DNA from 4 places in the Streptomyces sp. NPDC008163 genome. Region 4 is predicted to be linked to each of the others. Evidence: riboswitches for the same ligand, from Rfam matches in the RefSeq annotation. Region 4 holds a riboswitch; each other region holds the start of a gene.

Region 1 (4,612 bases), on a different contig from region 4:
GCCGACGCGGAGGCCAGGGGCGCCGAACCACGGGCCCTGCTCGCCGGCACCGGCGCCACCACGGACGCCCATCACCCCACCAGCCCGAACCCCGACGGGCGGGTCGCCGGGGCCGCCGTCGAGGCCGCCCTGCGCGACGCGGGCTGGCGGGCCGACGAGGTGGAGCACGTCAACGCGCACGGCACCGCGACCCTGCGCAACGACGCCGCCGAGGCCGCGCTGATCAGCCGGGTGTACCCGCACCGGCCACCCGTCACCGCCCCCAAGGGCGTGCTCGGGCACTGCATGGGCGCGGCCGGGGCGATCGAGGCCGGGCTGACGGTCCTCACCCTCCAGCGCGGGGTCGTCCCGCCGGTCGCCAATCTGGACGCGCCCGCGCCCGGGTTCGACATCGACTGCGTCACCAAGGTGCCGCTGGTACGGCAGGTCCGCCGGGCCGTCAGCCACTCCTTCGGCTTCGGCGGGCACAACGCGGTGGTGGCGCTCCAGCGCCCGTGAGCTGCCGTTCCCGGGCGGACGAGGGCGCGGCTGATCTGCGCGTAAGCCCGTGGTAGCGTGCCCGAGCCAGTCGAACTCCACGTAGGGGTCAGGGAATCCGGTGCGAATCCGGAACTGACGCGCAGCGGTGAGGGGGACGGGCGGGGCCACGGCCACTGGGAGACCCGGCGTCTCCCGGGAAGGCGTCCCGCCCGGACGAACCCGAGTCCGAAGACCTGCTGGCGACCGCCGTCCGGGACCGGGCGGCGGGTTCCGTACAGCGGGCCCCGCGCATGGGCCCAGAGACGCCGAGGTACCCCGTGCCGCCGATATCCGGCCCCGCCCGTTCCGCCGCCCTGCTCACCGCCGCCCTCCTCCTGCTGACCGCCTGCGGGGGGCCGCCCTCCGAACAGACCGACGCGACGGGGAAGTCGGACGGCTATCCGGTCACGCTCAAGAACTGCGGGCGCACCGTCACCGTGGACGCCCCGCCCCGGCGTGCCGTATCCGTCGACCAGGGCACCACGGAGATCCTGCTCTCGCTCGGCCTCCAGGACCGGATCGCCGCGACCGCCACCTGGACCGACCCGGTGATGAAGGGCCTGGAGAAGGCCAACGCGGGCGTGAAGCGGATCGCCGACAACCGGCCCTCCTCCGAGAAGGTCCTCGACCAGGAACCCGACCTCGTCGCCGCCGACTTCGAGTCGACCCTCGCCAAGGGCGGCGTCGCCCCGCGCGAACAGTTCGAGAAGCTGGGCGTCCCCACCTATGTCGCGCCCGCCGACTGCACCGCCAAGGACAACACCAAGGACGGCGACGGCGTCCGCACCGGAGCCCTGACCATGGACAGCGTCTACGCCGAAGTGCGCGACCTGGCGCGGGTGTTCGGCGTGCCCGAGCGTGGCGAGAAGCTGGTCGGGCGGCTCCGTGACCGTATCCGCGAGGCCGCCGACGGCATCGGCGGATCCGGCACCTCCGTCATGTACTGGTTCGCCAACTCCGAGGCCCCCTACCTGGCGGGCTGCTGCGGGGCGCCGGGCATCATCAGCCGGGAACTGGGCCTGAAGAACGTCTTCGGCGACACGCACGACGAATGGCCCCAGATCAACTGGGAGACCGTCGCCGACCGCAACCCGGACGTCCTCGTCATCGGCGACCTCACCCGCAAGTCCCAGACCGCCGAGAGCGCCGCCGGGAAGATCGCCTTCCTGGAGTCCAACCCCGTCACGAAGACGATGGACGCCGTACGCCGCAAGCGCTACGTACTGCTCAGCGGCCAGGCCATGAACCCGACCATCCGCACGGTCGAGGGCGTGGAGCTGGTGGCCGCCGGGCTGCGCGACTTCGGGCTCGCGGGGTGACGGCCACCGACCGGCTCGCCGCCCCACCCGGAAAGGCCCCGCGTGACCGGGCACCGGAAGCGGCGCCCGCACGCTCCCGGCTGCGCGGCGGCCTCCTGTGGACCGGTGGCGTCGTGCTGCTCGCCCTCTCCGTCGCGGTCGCCGTCACCATCGGACCCGCCCGGATCTCCGTCGTGGACGTCTGGTCCGCCGTCGCCGCCCACCTCGGCGTCGGCGAGGTACGGCTCAGCCCGATCCGCGACGGCATCATCTGGAACCTGCGCATGCCGCGTACGCTGCTCGCCGCCGTCTGCGGGGCGGGCCTCGCGGTCTGCGGAACCGTCATGCAGTCCCTGCTGCGCAACCCGCTCGCGGACCCGTTCGTCCTCGGCGTCTCCTCCGGCGCGTCCACCGGCGCGGTCCTCGTCGTCGTGCTCGGCGTCGGCGGGGGAGCGGTGACACTGCCCGCCGGAGCGTTCGCCGGGGCGCTGTGCTCCTTCGCCCTGGTGATGCTGCTCAGCCACACCCTGGGCGGCTCCACCGACCGGGTCGTCCTCTCCGGCGTCGCGGCCATGCAGCTGTTCTCGGCGCTGACCTCGTTCGTCGTCATGACGGCCGCCGACGCCGAGCAGACCAGGGGCGTGCTGTTCTGGCTGCTCGGCTCGCTCGGCGGGGTCGGCTGGACCGATGTGTGGGTCTGCTCCGCCGTTCTCGCCGTCAGCCTGCTGATCTGCCTGGGCCACGCCCGTACGCTCGACGCCTTCGCCTTCGGGCAGGACGCGGCCGCCGCCCTCGGGGTGAACGTCGCCCGCGTGCGGACCGTTCTGCTCTGCACGACCGCGCTGCTCACCGCCGCGCTCGTCAGCTCGGCCGGGGCCATCGGCTTCGTCGGGCTGGTCCTGCCGCACGCCGCCCGCGCCCTCACCGGCTCGGGCCATCGCAGACTGCTGCCGGTCACCGCGCTCGCCGGAGCCGTCTTCCTCGTCTGGGTCGACACGCTCGCCCGGACCGTCCTCGACCCCCAGGAGGTCCCGGTGGGCGTCGTCACCGCCCTGATCGGCGTGCCCGCCTTCGTCGCCGTCCTCTACCGCACCAGGCGGCCCGCGTGACCGGGACGACGGCCGAGGGCCTGCGGGCCGAAAGGGTCGCCCGGGAAGCCGGCGGCCGCCTCCTCCTGGACGGCGTGACGCTCGCCCCGGAGCCCGGCACCACCGTGGGCCTGATCGGACCGAACGGCTCCGGCAAGTCCACGCTGCTGCGCATCCTCTCCGGGGTCCTCGCCCCGCACACGGGCGTCGTCACCCTGGACGGCGCACCGCTGCCCGACGTCGGCCGCCGCGCGGTGGCCCGGCGCGTCGCGGTCGTCGACCAGCACGCCGCCACCCAGGACGAGCTGAGCGTCCTGGACGTCGTACGCCTGGGCCGCATCCCGCACCGGCGCGCCTGGTCGGCACCGACGGGGGCGGACGCGGCGGCGGTGGACGAGGCGTTGGAACGCACCGGGCTCACCGGCCGTCGCGACCAGTCCTGGCACACGCTGTCCGGCGGGGAGCGCCAGCGCGTCCAGATCGCCCGCGCGCTCGCCCAGCAGCCGCGCGAACTCCTCCTCGACGAACCGACCAACCATCTGGACATCCAGCACCAGCTGGAACTGCTCGCCCTGGTCGCCTCGCTTCCGCTGACCGCCGTCGTCGCCCTGCACGACCTCAACCTGGCCGCCATGTTCTGCGACCGGATCGTGGTACTCAGCGGGGGCCGGGCGGTCGCGGGCGGCACCCCCGCGCAGGTCGTCACCGAGGAACTGATCGAGGACGTCTACCGGGTGCGGTCCGTCGTCACGCCGGACGGACCGCAGGGGCGGCCCTCGGTGCGCTTCCTGCCCTGACGGCGCCGGGCACACGAGAGGGCGGGCCCGTCGGCGGGCCCGCCCTTCGCTTGTGGTGCGGTGCGGCAGTCATGCCGGCGGGGGGTCAGCGGTGGCGTCCGCGGCCGAGGTCGCCGCCGGTGTCCTTGCCGCCCATGTCCTGGCCGCCCATGTCCTTTCCGCCCTTGGTGGTGCCGTCCGCGTAGTCGATCTGCTCCTTGCGCAGCTCGGCGGAGACCTCCTTCTGCTCGGTCACCCTCTGGGTTTCCATCCGGACGCGCTCGACCGGGACGGTCTCCTTGCGCGTCGTGGCGCGCTCCGCGTGGAGGGTGACCTCCACGTCCTGCTCGGTCAGATCGCCCGTGCGCGCCGTCTTGTCGCCCGGCTGAAGCGGCTCACGGACCACCCGTACCTCCTCGTGCGAGACCGGAACGCTGCGCGTGACGTTCTCGGTGACGACGTACTTGTGGAGGCGGGCCCTGCCGCTCTCGTACTCCTCGGTGCCGATGTGCAGCTGCTCCTCGGAGCGGATCATCTCCTCCTTGCCGCCCAGGTCGGCCCCGGACCGCTGGGCACCCGCGCCGGCTCCGGCCAGCGGGCGTCCCGCGCCCGTGCCCGCCGCCTCGGTGTCCCGGTGCCTGCCGGTGCCGGCCGACTGCGTGCGGTCCGTGCCGGAGGTGCCGGCCGCACCCATGGCCCCGGCCCCTGCCCCGGCCGCCGCGCCGGTCCCGGCCGCGCCCATGGTGCCGGTGCCCGTGGTGGTCGGTGCGCCGGTCCCGGACTTGTCGCCCAGGTTGCCCCGGGTGTTCCTGGTCAGGCCGTAGTGCCGGTACAGCTCCTCCTCCTCCGACACGGACAGATGCGCGTCCGCGTCCACCCGGGGGGCTTCCTTGACCTGGTCCTTGCCGTGGGAGATGTGCAGGTCGGAGCC
Region 2 (4,612 bases), on a different contig from region 4:
CTGCGGGATCTCCCACGCGGTGCGGTACAGCGCCCGCACGTCCGCCGGGATCCAGGCGAAGCCCTGCACCGAGCCGTTCGACTCGCGCAGCGCCTCACGCGTCCGCGCGTCCCACACGCCGAGCCGCTTCAGCTCGTCCACCAGATAGCCGTTGACCTGGAGGAACTCACCGCTCAGGGTCTCCCGCTTGAAGAGGTTCGAGACCTGGGGCTCGATGCACTCGTAGACACCCGCGATCGAGGCGATCGTCGCGGTCGGGGCGATGGCCAGGAGCAGCGAGTTGCGCATCCCGGTCTTCGCGATCCGGGCCCGCAGGGCGTCCCAGCGCTCCGGCCAGTTCAGCTCCGTGTCGTAGTGGTCGGGGTGCAGCACCCCGCGCGCGGCCCGGGTCCCGGACCAGGCGGGCAGCGGACCCGACCTCTCCGCGAGGGCGCAGGACGCCTCGTAGGCGGCGAGCATGATGCGCTCGGCGATCTTCGTGGAGAGCGCCCGGGCCTCGGGGGAGTCGAAGGGCAGCCGCAGCTGGAAGAAGACGTCCTGGAGCCCCATCGCACCCAGGCCCACCGGCCGCCAGCGGGCGTTGGACCGGCCGGCCTGCTCGGTCGGGTAGAAGTTGATGTCCACGACCCGGTCGAGGAAGGTCACCGCGGTCCGCACGGTGGCGTCCAGCCGCTCCCAGTCGATCGAGCCGCCCTCGACGAACGCGCCGAGGTTGACCGAGCCGAGGTTGCACACGGCCGTCTCGCCGTCGTCGGTCACCTCCAGGATCTCGGTGCACAGGTTCGAGGAGTGCACGACCCTGCCCGGCTCGGCGGTCTGGTTCGCGGTGCGGTTGGAGGCGTCCTTGAACGTCATCCAGCCCTGCCCGGTCTGCGCCAGGGTCCGCATCATCCGGCCGTACAGCTCGCGGGCCGGCATGGTCTTGCGGGCCAGGCCCTTCGCCTCGGCCGCCCGGTACGCGGCGTCGAACTCGTCGCCCCACAGGTCGGTCAGCCCGGGCACGTCCGCCGGGGAGAACAGCGACCAGGTGCCGTCCGCGTCGACGCGGCGCATGAACTCGTCCGGGATCCAGTGCGCCAGGTTCAGGTTGTGCGTGCGGCGCTGGTCCTCGCCCGTGTTGTCGCGGAGCTCCAGGAACTCCTCGATGTCCGCGTGCCAGGTCTCCAGGTAGACCGCGGCGGCGCCCTTGCGCCGGCCGCCCTGGTTCACGGCGGCGACGGAGGCGTCCAGCGTCTTGAGGAACGGCACGATGCCGTTGGAGTGGCCGTTGGTGCCCCGGATCAGCGAACCCCGGGCGCGGATGCGGGAGTACGAGAGGCCGATGCCGCCCGCGTGCTTCGACAGCCGGGCCACCTGGTGGTAGCGGTCGTAGATCGAGTCCAGCTCGTCCAGCGGCGAGTCCAGCAGATAGCAGGAGGACATCTGCGGGTGGCGGGTGCCGGAGTTGAAGAGCGTCGGCGAGGACGGCAGGTAGTCCAGCCGGCTCATCAGTCCGTACAGCGCGGCGACCTCGTCCAGCGCCCGCTCGGAGGTGTCCTCGGCGAGCCCGGTGGCGACCCTGAGCATGAAGTGCTGGGGGGTCTCGATGACCTCGCGGGTATGCGGGTGGCGCAGCAGATAGCGGCTGTGCAGGGTGCGGAGCCCGAAGTACCCGAAGCGGTCGTCGGCCCCGTCCGCGAGGGACCGCTCGACCAGGGCGTCCAGGGCGGCCGCGTGCAGGGTGACGAAGGCGGCGGTGCGGTCCGCGATCAGGCCCTCGCGGTGGCCCACGGCGACCGAGGCCGAGAACGAGGTGGCGCCCTGCCCCGCGGCCTCGTCCGCGATGGTCCGGGTGAGCAGCCGGGCGGCGAGGCGGGAGTAGGCGGGGTCCTCGGAGATGAGGCCCGCCGCGGCCTCGGTGGCCAGCGAGCGCAGCTCCGCCTCGTCCGACCGGGCGTTGCGGCCGCGCAGTGCGGCGGCGGCGACGCGACCGGGGTCGGTGTCGGGCAGGTCGGCGGTGAGTTCGGTCAGGGTCCGCAGCAGTGCGGTGCCGGGTCCGTCGCCCGCGGTTCCCGTTGCTTCGGCCGCTGAGACCGGATCGGCTGGCGCGATGGTCACGTGGTGCTCTCCCTCGCTCGGCTCCGGCCCGGCGGGGAGCGGGGGCAGCCGGGCAGGAGGGGGCCCGGGCGGGGCGGCACTCCGTGCGGCGTCCACCGGCCCATCCCACGAGGCCCGGACGTCTGGGCATCCGGTTCGGTCGAGCCGGATGCGCTGTCGGCAGGTCCTCGGACTCCACGGATGCACCAAAGCGCACCGAATACACCGTTGCGGGACAGTTCCGGATTCACACCGGATTCCCCTGCGGCGACAGCGAGCATGAGCATACATGTGGGGGCCGTCCTGTCGGGCGGCCCCCACATGTTGTGTCGCGTGGCGTAAAGGTGTGCGGTCAGTGACCGCCCGGCGCTCCCGCCGTGGCCGGCGGCAGCTTCTCCTGGACGCCCGGGTCGCCCGCGTCCGCGGTGTAGTCGCCCGGGGAGGTCTCGTCGATCCCGGCAGGCGCCTTCACGGCGTTCAGGACGAAGGTGAGGACGACGACGACCACGACGTTCAGCACGAACGCGGTGAGGCCGATGTAACCGATCTCGCCGAGGCCCGGGATCTCCTTGGAGGACCCGCCGAAGTGCTTCTGCGTGGGGCTCGCGACCCCGTACGCGGCAGCCGTACCGTAGATCATGCCGACCGCCCAGCCGGCGAGCAGCGCCCAGCGGTGGAACCACCGGGTGAACAGGCCGCCGACCAGGGCCGGCATCGTCTGGAGGATCCAGATCCCGCCCAGCAGCTGGAAGTTGATCGCGACGGTCTTGTCCATGGTGAGGACGAAGGCCAGCGCGCCGACCTTGACCAGGAGCGAGACCAGCTTGGAGACCTTGGTCTCCTGCTCGGGCGTCGCGTCCGGCTTCAGGAAGTCCTTGTAGATGTTGCGCGTGAACAGGTTCGCCGCCGCGATGGACATGATCGCGGCCGGCACCAGGGCGCCGATGCCGATCGCGGCGAAGGCCACGCCCGCGAACCAGTCGGGGAACATGTTCTCGAACAGCTGCGGGATGGCCAGCTGGCCGTTCTGCACCTTGACGCCGGCGGCGATCGCCATGAAGCCGAGCAGCGCGAGCAGGCCCAGCATCAGCGAATACAGCGGCAGGATCGTGGTGTTGCGGCGGATCACCTCACGGCTGCGGCTGGAGAGCGTCGCCGTGATCGAGTGCGGGTACATGAACAGCGCCAGCGCGGACCCGAGCGCCAGGGTCGCGTACCCCCACTGCCCGGCCGCGGCCGGTGCGAGGCTGCCCGCGCCCGCCTTGGTGAACTTGTCCTGGGCGGAGGCGAAGATGTCGTCGAAGCCGCCCAGCTTGATCGGGATGTAGATGATCGCGACGGCGATGACCAGGTAGATCAGCCCGTCCTTGACGAACGCGATCAGCGCCGGCGCCCGCAGCCCGGAGGAGTAGGTGTACGCGGCGAGCACCGCGAACGCGATCAGCAGCGGCAGGTCCTTGACGAACCAGTTGGTGTTCTCGCCGCCGCCGACGCCCATCACGTCGAGCACCGCCTGGATGCCGACGAGCTGGAGCGCGATGTACGGCATGGTGGCGAGGATGCCGGTGACCGCGACGGCCAGCGAGAGGCCCTTCGAGCCGAACCGGCCGCGGACGAAGTCCGAGGTGGTGACGTACCCGTGCTTGTGCGAGACCGACCACAGGCGCGGCAGGAAGGTGAAGATCAGCGGGTACACCAGGATGGTGTACGGCACCGCGAAGAAGCCGGAGGCTCCGAGCGAGTAGATCGCCGCGGGCACCGCGACGAAGGTGTACGCGGTGTAGAGGTCGCCGCCGAGCAGGAACCAGGTGACCCAGGTGCCGAACGACCGTCCGCCCAGGCCCCATTCGTCGAGGGTGGCCTCGTTCTCGGCCTTGCGCCAGCGGGCGGCCAGGAAGCCCATGACCGTGACGGCCAGGAAGAAGAAGATGAAGACGCCGAGCGCGACGCCGTTCACGCCGTCCTTCATGCCGACGCACCTCCCTTGCGGGCGCGCTGGTCACGCTGCCACAGCTTGTACGCGATCATGGTGAGCGCGGTGGAGATCAGCACCCAGAGCATCTGGTACCAGTAGAAGAACGGGATGCCGATGAAGGTCGGGTCGATCTTCGCGTACGAACCCACCCAGAGCATCGCCACGAACGGCGCGACGAGACACAGGGCGATGACCACCCGCACGGGTGTGACCGTGGGTGGTTTTCCTTCTGGTTCTTCCGGCATGGCGGCGACTCCGTCCCCTCGCTGATCACCTGTAATGCGCAGGAAATCTAGGCGAGTCATCCGGCCACCGTCACCCCCTGTCCGCATTGCGGTCCGGCAACGGTCGTCACGGACCGGCCGGATGGCCGGAATGGTGGCAAACGTCCGGGGGTTGGTCCAGGCCAAGCCGGGCTACGGGAACGCCGAACGGCCCCCGGGGGCGGGTCCGGGGGCCGTTCGGAAGCACATGCGTACGACGGGTCAGTCCAGCGGCCGCTTCAGGCGGGCCACGAACTTGTAGCGGTCGCCGCGGTAGACCGAGCGCACCCACTCGACC
Region 3 (4,612 bases), on a different contig from region 4:
CTGGACCTCCTACGCCCAGTCGCTGAGCGACCGCCCGGTCAAGGGCATGCTCACGGGTCCGGTCACCATGCTCGCCTGGTCGTTCGTCCGCGACGACCTGCCGCTCGGGGACACCGCCCGGCAGGTCGCCCTCGCCCTGCGCGACGAGGTCAATGACTTGGAGGCGAGCGGGACTTCGGTGATCCAGGTGGATGAGCCCGCCCTGCGCGAGACGCTGCCGCTGCGGGCGGCCGACCGGGCGGACTACCTGGCCTGGGCCACGGAGGCGTTCCGGCTCACGACCAGCGGGGTGCGGCCGGCCACCCAGATCCACACCCACATGTGCTACGCGGAGTTCGGTGACATCGTCCAGGCCATCGACGACCTGGACGCCGACGTCATCAGCCTGGAGGCCGCCCGCTCCCACATGCAGGTGGCCCACGAGCTGGCGGCCCACGGCTATCCGCGTGAGGCGGGACCGGGGGTCTACGACATCCACTCGCCCCGTGTCCCGAGCGCCGAGGAGGCCGCCGAGCTGCTGCGTACGGGGCTGAAGGCGATCCCCGCCGAACGGCTCTGGGTGAACCCCGACTGCGGCCTCAAGACCCGCGGCTGGGCCGAGACCCGGGCCTCCCTGGAGAACCTGGTCGCCGCCGCCCGTACCGTCCGGGCGGAACTGCCCTCCTCCTGAACGGGGTTGCCGGGGGCCGGGACGTCACTCGCGTCCCGGCCCCCGGCCGGGCGCGCCCGGGTCGAACGCGTACAGGTCGAGGATCTCCGGCATCGGGGCCGTGCCCGGGCCTCCGGCGTTCACCCAGGCTATGACGTCCTCGGTCGCGTCGGGGTCGTTGACCAGGCCGAGCCACACCGGCCGGGCCCCGGCGCGACGGGCCTCGGCCGACGGCTGTACGACGATGACGTTGGCCTGTTCGCACACGTCCAGGCACTCGGAGACGCGCAGTGGGACGGCCGAGCGCAGCCGCGCGGTCTGGGCCCTGTGGTCGCCCGGCACCTTGACCGTGCCGCAGCAGCAGTCCCGGCACACCGTCACTCTGCTGGGTGCGGAGGCCGTGGCCGAAGGGGTCGCTGATTCCGGCATGGCGCCGTCCGCCTCTCACCGGGGAGGTCCGCCCCGGACGTCGTGGAGGTGGCGACGGTGTGAGTGTCTGGCTCCCGGGTCGTGCCCGGTCACAGTGGCGGGACCGCGCCGGATTCACACCGGCTTCCTCAGCTCCCGTCGCCCGATTCGGCGGCCATCGTCTCATGACCCTCAGGACGGTCCACCGGCTGAGGCGCGGTGAAGCGGGCCGGGGCGCGGCAGCGGGCGCGGCGGGCGGCACGGCGGAACGTGGTGAGCACGGCGGGGCCGGCGAGCAGGATGGGCAGGTAGGCGATGGAGCTGTTCGGGTCGAGGGAGAACGGCCGGAAGGAGAGGTTGAGGAGGAATCCGAAGAGGTAGCCGGACAGGGAGCCGTAGACGGCGAGCAGAAGGACTTCGCGACGGCCGGTGGCGCGCGGGAGGAACCCGGCGAGCATGCCGACGAAGGCGCAGCCGAACATCTGGTACGGCATCCAGGGGCCGACGCCCCCGTGATGAGCGCGGAGGCGAACAGCGACGTGCAGCCGAGGGTGAAGCCGAAGCCCGGGCCGAAGACCCGCCCCGCGAGGACGAGGACGAAGAAGACGGTCTCGATGCCCGCCGTGCCCGCGCCGAGGGGGCGCAGCGCGGGTGAGGTCGACCTCGCGGACGGCGGGGACGCCCTTGTGGGCGAGGGTCACCTTGCGGGCGGTGAGCAGGTCGGGCCGGTCGGGTCCGGGGCCCTGGCGGACGGGTGCCGGGGTGTGGCCGGTCAGTCGGGTGCGCAGCTCGCGGGCGGTGCGCCTGGCGTCGCGGATGGACAGCGGGAGGGGGTCCCATCCGGCGGCGCGGCGGAGCTCCACGATGGGGGTGCGATGGCGGAGGTGCGCAGGATGTCGACGGGGGCGCCGATGCGGACCTGGCCGTCGCCGGAGAGGTGGAGTACGCGGTCGGCGTACTGGACGACGCGTTCGGCCACCCGCAACCGGTCCATCGGCGTGGGCGACACGATCGCCCTGAGGTGGGGCGCCTGAGGCACGGTCACACCGCCTCCGGGACACCCTCCTCGCGGTGGTGGCGGCCGAGCCAGATGCCGGTGACGGCACTGACGTAGCGCGCGCCGCACCGGTCGGACGGGACGACGAGCTGGGTGCCGGCCTCGTCCAGGTCGTGGTCGTCCATGCGGGTGGCGAGCAGGACCGGCGCGTTGCCGAAGTCCGCGTCGATCTCCGCCCAGGACAGCCTATGTACGAGTACGGGCCTGGCACGGCCCTGGTCTATCGGCCGACCCCCTCCGCCCGCCGGTGCAGCGCGAGCCAGACCCGGTCACGGGTCACCGGCAGCTCGGTGAAGCGGATGCCCGTGGCGTCCCGCAGGGCGTTGGCGAACGCGGGCGCGACGGGGTTGAAGGGGCTCTCGCTCATGGACTTGGCGCCGAGCGGGCCGGTCGAGTCGGAGGTCTCCGTGAAGTACACCTCGGTCCGGGGGACGTCGGCGTACTGGGGCAGCCGGTAGCGGCGGAACGCGGCCGTGGTGACCCTGCCCCGGTCGTCGACCCGGACGGTCTCGAAGAGCGTCGCGCCGAGCGCCTGGGCCACGCCGCCCTCGACCTGGCCCCGGCACTGCATCGGGTTCATGACCTTCCCGGCGTCGGCTGCGTAGACGCTGCGCAGGATGCGGATCTCGCCGGTGCCGGGGTCGACGGCGATCCGGAACCACTGGGCGTTGAAGGCGACGGAGCGCGGCGAGCCGCCCCAGTGCCCTTCGGCCGCGAGTTCGTCCGCCGCGCCGAGGGTGTGCCCCGCCTCGTACAGCTCCTTGAGCGTGACGAGCCGCCCGGCGCAGTCGACGGACTCCGCGCCGAGCACGCACAGGTGCCGGGCGACTCCGGTGTGGCGGGCGGCCAGGGTGCGCAGGCGCTGTTCCAGGGAGGTCTCGGCGAGGAGCACCGCCTTGCCCGCGACGACCGTCCCGGCCGTCCAGGGCCGCCGTGGTCATCAGGAACCCGACGGTGCAGAACCCGCACTGGTAGCCCTGCGCGTCAAGGAACTTGCGCTGTACGGGGTGGAGTTCGCCGTCCGACGCGGCCAGGCCCTCGACGGTCGTCACCGTACGGCCGGCGGCGCGCACCGCCGGGTAGAGGCAGCTGTGCACCGGCTCGCCGTCGACGTGGACGGTGCAGGCGCCGCAGTCGCCGGCGTCGCAGCCCTTCTTCACGCCGAACCAGCCGCGTTCGCGCAGATAGGTCCGCAGGCACTGGCCGGCACGCGGCTCCTCCTCGGACGTGCGTCCGTTGACGTGGAGTTCGTAGCTCATCGGTCGTCCCTTCCGGATGGATCGGTCAGCTCGCGGCGGACCTCTTCGGCGAGGCGCAGCGCCATGTGGCGGCGCCACTCGGGCAGTCCGTGGATGTCGTCGAACCACTCGGTGCCGGACACCGCCGCGTCGATGGCGGACCGCAGCCGCCCGGCCGTCGGCGGCAGCGGGAACCAGAACCGGAAGGGCCGGACCGTGGCGGCGGTGACCGTCACGGCGAGCGAGCCGTCCACCGGATCGAGCGTGCCGGTCACCAGGGCGCCGGACCGGCCGAGACCGTACAGCGATGCCTGCCGGAAGGCGGTACGGCAGCGCAGCGCCCGCGCGGGCAGCGTCACCGAGCGCAGCAGTTCGCCCTCCGCGAGGTCCTTGAGGCCCGCGCCCCGGATGAAGTCGGCCACCTTCACCTCGCGTACGGAGCCGTCCTGCGCCCGGAGCAGGCAGCTGCCGTCGAGCGCGGCCGTCAGCGAGATCATCGGCCCGGCCGGCAGTCCGTTGCACAGGTTCCCGCCGACGGTCGCCATGTTCCAGATCTTGAACGAGGCGAGGAAGGCGCGGCAGCACTGCTCGAAGAGCGGGGCGGCGGGCGCGTGCAGCGAGCGCCGCCCGTAGCGGGAGAGCTGGGCGATCGTGGACGTGGCGGAGATTTCCAGCGAGCCGTCGGGGTGGCGCGTCAGGGGTTCCCAGCCCATCCGGCTCAGGTCGACCAGTCGGCGCAGGTGCGGCTGCGGCTCTGGCCATGCTGTTGGCGGGAGTCCCTTCGGACGTACGGGAGGTCTACCGCGAGACGGTCCTCGGCCCCCTCCTCGCGGCCGGCCCGAAGTCGGGCCCCATGCTCCTGGACACCTTGCAGGCGTTCCTGGCCCACGACTGCTCCTGGACCCGCACGGCGGACGCCCTGCACATCCACGTCAACACGGTCCACTACCGCGTCCGGCGCATCGAACTCCTCACCGGCCGTGACCTGTCCCGGCTGGACAACCGCCTCGACCTCAGCAGCACGTGCCGGCCTCCCAGGAGCGACGCCTCCAACTCCCCCACCAGCAGGCAGCCCTCGTGCAGGGCGACGCTGCTCGGTTTGCGCAGCCGCTCCGCGACCGTGCCGGTCAGCGCGCCGTCCGGGTCCAGCGCGACCAGGCGGTTGTTCTCCCGGTCGGCCACGATGAGCGGGTCGTGGTGCGTGTGGCTGCGAGGCGGAGGAGGGCGACAACGCGGCAGACGCGCGTGCCACGCCCCGCG
Region 4 (4,612 bases):
CGAGCGCCTTCACGGTGCCCCGGGTGCCGGGCACGATGACGAGGTCGGCGTCGGCCAGTTCCTCGGGCCGGTCCACGAACCGCACGACGACGCCCGGTTCGGCGGCCAGCGCGTCCACATCGGTGAAGTTCGACATCAGCGGGATCGCGCACACGGCGACGCGCAGGACGTCCTCGCCGTGCGGCGGGGCGACGGTCGACTCGCGTACGGTGCCGCGCAGCGACACCCTGAGACCGTCCTCCTCGTCGATGCCGAGCCCGTGCGCGAAGGGCAGCACCCCGTACGTGGGACGGCCCGTCAGATCGCGCAGCATGTCGAGCCCCGGTTCCAGCAGCGAGACGTCGCCCCGGAACTTGTTGACCAGATACCCCGCGATCAGCTCCTGGTCCTCCGGCGCGAGCAGCGCGGTGGTGCCGAAGAACGAGGCGAACACCCCGCCCCGGTCGATGTCCCCGACCACCACGACCGGGAAGCGCGCGGCGCGGGCGATGCCCATGTTCACGATGTCCGTGCGGCGCAGGTTGATCTCGGCGGGCGAGCCCGCGCCCTCGCAGATCACCGCGTCGTACGTGCCCCGCAGCTGCTCCAGGCAGTCCGTGACGGTGGACAGCAGCTGTTCCTGCCGCCCGCCGTGGTAGCCGCGGGCGCTCATCTCGCCGACCGGCCGCCCCATCAGGACGACCTGGCTGGAGCGGTCGCCGCCGGGCTTGAGCAGCACCGGGTTCATCAGGGCGGTCGGCTCCACCCGGGCGGCCTGGGCCTGCATGGCCTGGGCCCGGCCGATCTCGGCACCCTCGCGGGTGACGAAGGAGTTCAGCGACATGTTCTGCGCCTTGAACGGGGCGACCTTCACGCCCCGGCGCACCAGCCAGCGGCAGATGCCCGCCGTGACGACGCTCTTGCCCGCGTCCGATGTGGTCCCGGCGACCAGCAGTCCGCCACTCATATCGCTCTCCGTCCAGCAGTACGGGATCCGTGAGGTCTCCGGGCCTGCCCCGCTCCCGCGATGCGGCGCGCGACCGCCGCCGCGCCCAGCCGGGCGGCCACGGTGACGCCGAGGGCGAGCACGCCCACCCGGCGCGAGAGCCGCACCGCGCGCTCGATGTCCCCGGTCTCCACCGCCCGCCCGGCCTCCCCGTTGAGCACGGGCCGGTGCTCGACGCGCCCGCCGTAGGCCAGGGTCCCGCCCAGGCGTACGCCGAGTGCCCCGGCGAACGCGGCCTCCACCGGGCCCGCGTTGGGGCTCGGGTGCTTCGCGGCATCCGCCGACCAGGCGCGTACGGCCTCCCGGGGGCGGCCGCCGGAGGCCACGGCGAGCAGGGCGGTGAGCCGGGCGCCGGGCCAGCCCGCGAGGTCGTCGAGCCGGGCCGATGCCCAGCCGTACCGCAGGTGGCGCGGCGACTTGTGGCCGACCATCGCGTCGAGCGTGTTGGCGGCGCGGAAGCCGACGAGCCCGGGAACTCCGGCGAGGGCGCCCCAGACGAGGGCGCCGACCACGGCGTCCGAGGTGTTCTCGGCGACGGACTCCACCACGGCGCGCGCGATCCCGGGGCCGTCCAGCGCCTGTGGGTCGCGCCCGCACAGGTGCGGCAGCCGCTCCCGGGCCAGCTCGATGTCCCCCGCGGCGAGCGCCCCGCCGATCGCCCGGGCCTCGCGCCCCAGCGACGTACCGCCGACGACGGACCAGGTGGCGGCGGCGGTCAGCGCCACGGAAGCGGCGGGGTGGCGGCGCAGGGCGCGGGCGGCGAGCGCGGCGCTCCCGGCGGCGCCCCCGGCGCAGATCAGGGTGTGCAGGGCGCCCCGGCCGCGGTGGTCGCGCCAGAGCCGGTCCTCGACGGCCGCGGCGGCCCGCCCGAAGGCGGCGACCGGGTGGCCCCTGCGGGGGTCACCGAGCAGCAGGTCGCCGATCAGGCCGGCGGTGGCGCCGTACGCGTAGATGCGATCGGCACGCACGGTTCAGCCGGCCGTACCGGAGTCCGCCGGAAGGGGCTGTGGGGAGAGGGGCGCACGGCAGCCGGGCATGGCGATATGTCCTCACTCAGGGTCCGCGCCCTGGTTCGACGTGACGGCGACAGGAGTCTCCTGGCTTCCGGATCGGCGGATTCCCCCGGTCTTCCAGCCCGCTGGGCGGGCCGTGACGTGCGGTGGGGGACCGCTCCCCGGTGACAGTGGCGGGACCGCGCCGGATTCGCACCGGCTTCCTCTGCTGTCGCCGTAATGGCTCCGGCAGTCCACCACGCCCCGCGAACGCCCGTCAACTCGCCGTTGACCTGCGGTGGCGGAGTGTGGGCGGACGCACATCGGGCCGGGCGCACCCGAGGTGCGTCCGGCCCGATGGGGTGGTGCCGCGTCAGGCGACGATGAGATAGATGCCGTACGCGACCGCCGCCGCGCACAGCCCGAAGCAGACGTACGCCCCGGCCCGCGCCAGCAGGACCGACCCGCCCGCCGGACCGCCCCCGGCAGCCGCTTCCGGCTGCTTGGAGAGGCCGACGATGCCGAGCGTGAAGAGGCCCACCAGGGCGACGGTGGTGACGAGGGAGACGCCGAAGACGGTGCCCAGAGCTGCCCAGTCGATGTTCATACGGGGTGTCCTTTACCGGAGTACCGGGGTCTGTCAGACCGTGGCGGGTCGGGCCGGATCGGCGGCGACCGGAGCGGCGGGCGCCGGGATGGTGGCGGCGAGGTCGTGCGCCACAGTGGGCGGCGGGCTCACGGCCGCGATGGCCTGGGTGACGACACCGGCGGGCTCGGCCGGGGCCGTGTCCTCGGTGCCGGGTGCGACATCGCCGTGGCCGACGGGCTTGCGGCGCGAGAGCACCCAGATCGCCCCGGACCCGGCGACCAGGAGGGCCGCGACGACCACGACGCCCCAGGTGCCCTGCTTCGTCAGGAACTCGGCGCCCGCGCCGACCAGACCGGCGGCCGGCAGGGTCAGGCCCCAGGCGACGAACATCCGGGTGGCGGTGGACCAGCGGACCACACCCCCGGCACGGCCGAGACCCGCGCCCATCACGGCCCCGGAGCAGGACTGCGTGGTGGAGAGGGAGAAGCCGAGGTGCGAGGAGGCCAGGATGACGGTGGCCGCGCTGGTCTGGGCGGCGAAGCCCTGCGGGGGCTTCAGTTCGGTCAGGCCGCTGCCCATGGTGCGGATGATGCGCCAGCCGCCGAGGTACGTGCCGAGCGCGATGGCCAGGCCGGCGCTGACGATGACCCAGACCGGCGGGTTGGAGCCGGGGGAGAGGACGCCGCCGGTGACCAGGGCGAGGGTGATGATGCCCATCGTCTTCTGCGCGTCGTTGGTGCCGTGGGCGAGCGAGACGAGCCCGGCCGAGGCGATCTGCCCCGCCCGGTAGCCCTTGGCGGTGGCCTTCTCCTGGGCGTCGTTGCGGATCTTCCCGCCGATCCGGTACGTGAGCCTGGTGGCCAGGAGCGCGGCCACACCGGCCACGATCGGGGCGGCGACGGCGGGCAGCAGCACCTTGGTGACGACGGTGCCGCCGTTGACCGACGACCAGCCGGCGGACATCACCGCGGCGCCGATGAGGCCGCCGAACAGTGCGTGGGAGGAGCTGGACGGGAGCCCGACCAGCCAGGTCAGAAGATTCCACAGGATGGCGCCGACGAGCGCCGCGAAGATGACCTCGGTTCTGAGGCCGTCCTCGTTGACGATCCCGCCGGAGATCGTCTTGGCGACCTCCACGGACAGGAACGCGCCGACCAGATTGAGAACGGCGGACATCGCGACCGCCGTCTTGGGTTTGAGTGCGCCGGTCGAGATGGTCGTGGCCATCGCGTTGGCGGTGTCGTGGAAACCGTTCGTGAAATCGAACACTAGAGCTGTCACGATCACTATCGCGAGCAGCAGCGTGATGTGTTCCATTTACCCAGGCAATCGTTCGACGTCATTGGCACGTGGAACGTAGGCAACTTGAGTGAACGGAAGATGAACTGAGCAGGGCGTTGCGGTGACCCCCTGAACGGGGGCCGGACGGGGCTTGGAAAGGATCTTCGGATGAGTGACGGAGAGCACGGCGCGCTGGCCCGTGGATGGGAGTCCGTCGTCGCTGCGGCACGCCGCACGGCGGCCGAGGGACTGGTCGTCGGAACCTCCGGAAACGTCTCGCTGCGGGTGGGCGACACGGTGCTGGTCACCCCCAGCGGAGTGCCGTACGACCGGCTGCGTCCCGAGGACTTGACCGGCGTCGATCCGGAAGGCAACCAGACCTTCGGGAAACTCACCCCCACCAGCGAACTTCCTCTCCACCTCGCCGTATACCGGAACACCGACGCGAGGGCCGTCGTGCACACCCACGCGGTCCACGCCACCGCCGTCTCCACCCTCGTCACCGAGGTCCCCCCGGTCCACTACGCCGCCGCGATGCTGGGCGGGACGGTCCGCGTCGCCCCCTACGCCCGCTACGGCACCCCCGAACTCGCCGCGAACATGCTCACCGCCCTCCGCGACCGCACCGGCTGCCTGCTCGCCAACCACGGCACCGTCACCTACGGCGCCACCCTCGACCAGGCGTACGACCGCACCGCCCAGCTCGAATGGCTCTGCCACGTCTGGCTCACCGCGAGCGCCGTGCCCGGCCGCACCCCGGCCCTG

The links. Region 4 has a riboswitch for cobalamin ahead of ACFZAT_RS07610 (cobalamin biosynthesis protein). Riboswitches for the same ligand answer to the same signal wherever they lie in the genome.
Region 1: it holds a riboswitch for cobalamin, as region 4 does, so the genes downstream of both, ACFZAT_RS23975 (ABC transporter substrate-binding protein) here and ACFZAT_RS07610 (cobalamin biosynthesis protein) in region 4, are expected to answer to the same signal.
Region 2: it holds a riboswitch for cobalamin, as region 4 does, so the genes downstream of both, ACFZAT_RS03650 (ribonucleoside-diphosphate reductase subunit alpha) here and ACFZAT_RS07610 (cobalamin biosynthesis protein) in region 4, are expected to answer to the same signal.
Region 3: it holds a riboswitch for cobalamin, as region 4 does, so the genes downstream of both, ACFZAT_RS27170 (hypothetical protein) here and ACFZAT_RS07610 (cobalamin biosynthesis protein) in region 4, are expected to answer to the same signal.

The regions. Positions count from the first base shown of each region.
Region 1 covers NZ_JBIBHG010000011.1:125,217-129,828, forward strand. Annotated here, with positions in the region: gene ACFZAT_RS23970 (beta-ketoacyl synthase N-terminal-like domain-containing protein) at 1-498, shown strand, start outside; cobalamin riboswitch at 549-736, shown strand; gene ACFZAT_RS23975 (ABC transporter substrate-binding protein) at 798-1,838, shown strand; gene ACFZAT_RS23980 (iron chelate uptake ABC transporter family permease subunit) at 1,835-2,926, shown strand; gene ACFZAT_RS23985 (ATP-binding cassette domain-containing protein) at 2,923-3,702, shown strand; gene ACFZAT_RS23990 (DUF2382 domain-containing protein) at 3,788-4,612, opposite strand, start outside.
Region 2 covers NZ_JBIBHG010000001.1:759,074-763,685, forward strand. Annotated here, with positions in the region: gene ACFZAT_RS03650 (ribonucleoside-diphosphate reductase subunit alpha) at 1-2,097, opposite strand, end outside; cobalamin riboswitch at 2,238-2,370, opposite strand; gene mctP (monocarboxylate uptake permease MctP) at 2,429-4,045, opposite strand; gene ACFZAT_RS03660 (DUF3311 domain-containing protein) at 4,042-4,296, opposite strand; gene ACFZAT_RS03665 (GntR family transcriptional regulator) at 4,537-4,612, opposite strand, start outside.
Region 3 covers NZ_JBIBHG010000013.1:205,228-209,839, forward strand. Annotated here, with positions in the region: gene metE (5-methyltetrahydropteroyltriglutamate--homocysteine S-methyltransferase) at 1-670, shown strand, start outside; gene ACFZAT_RS27170 (hypothetical protein) at 695-1,078, opposite strand; cobalamin riboswitch at 1,119-1,253, opposite strand; partial or broken gene ACFZAT_RS27175 (ECF transporter S component) at 1,267-1,718, opposite strand; partial or broken gene ACFZAT_RS27180 (cobalt ABC transporter ATP-binding protein) at 1,711-2,030, opposite strand; partial or broken gene ACFZAT_RS27185 (molybdopterin-dependent oxidoreductase) at 2,099-2,299, opposite strand; partial or broken gene ACFZAT_RS27190 (xanthine dehydrogenase family protein molybdopterin-binding subunit) at 2,335-3,036, opposite strand; partial or broken gene ACFZAT_RS27195 ((2Fe-2S)-binding protein) at 3,095-3,373, opposite strand; partial or broken gene ACFZAT_RS27200 (FAD binding domain-containing protein) at 3,370-4,107, opposite strand; gene ACFZAT_RS27205 (helix-turn-helix domain-containing protein) at 4,113-4,612, shown strand, end outside.
Region 4 covers NZ_JBIBHG010000002.1:561,617-566,228, forward strand. Annotated here, with positions in the region: gene ACFZAT_RS07605 (cobyric acid synthase) at 1-946, opposite strand, end outside; gene ACFZAT_RS07610 (cobalamin biosynthesis protein) at 943-1,953, opposite strand; cobalamin riboswitch at 2,076-2,205, opposite strand; gene ACFZAT_RS07615 (hypothetical protein) at 2,351-2,584, opposite strand; gene ACFZAT_RS07620 (inorganic phosphate transporter) at 2,618-3,883, opposite strand; gene ACFZAT_RS07625 (class II aldolase/adducin family protein) at 4,016-4,612, shown strand, end outside.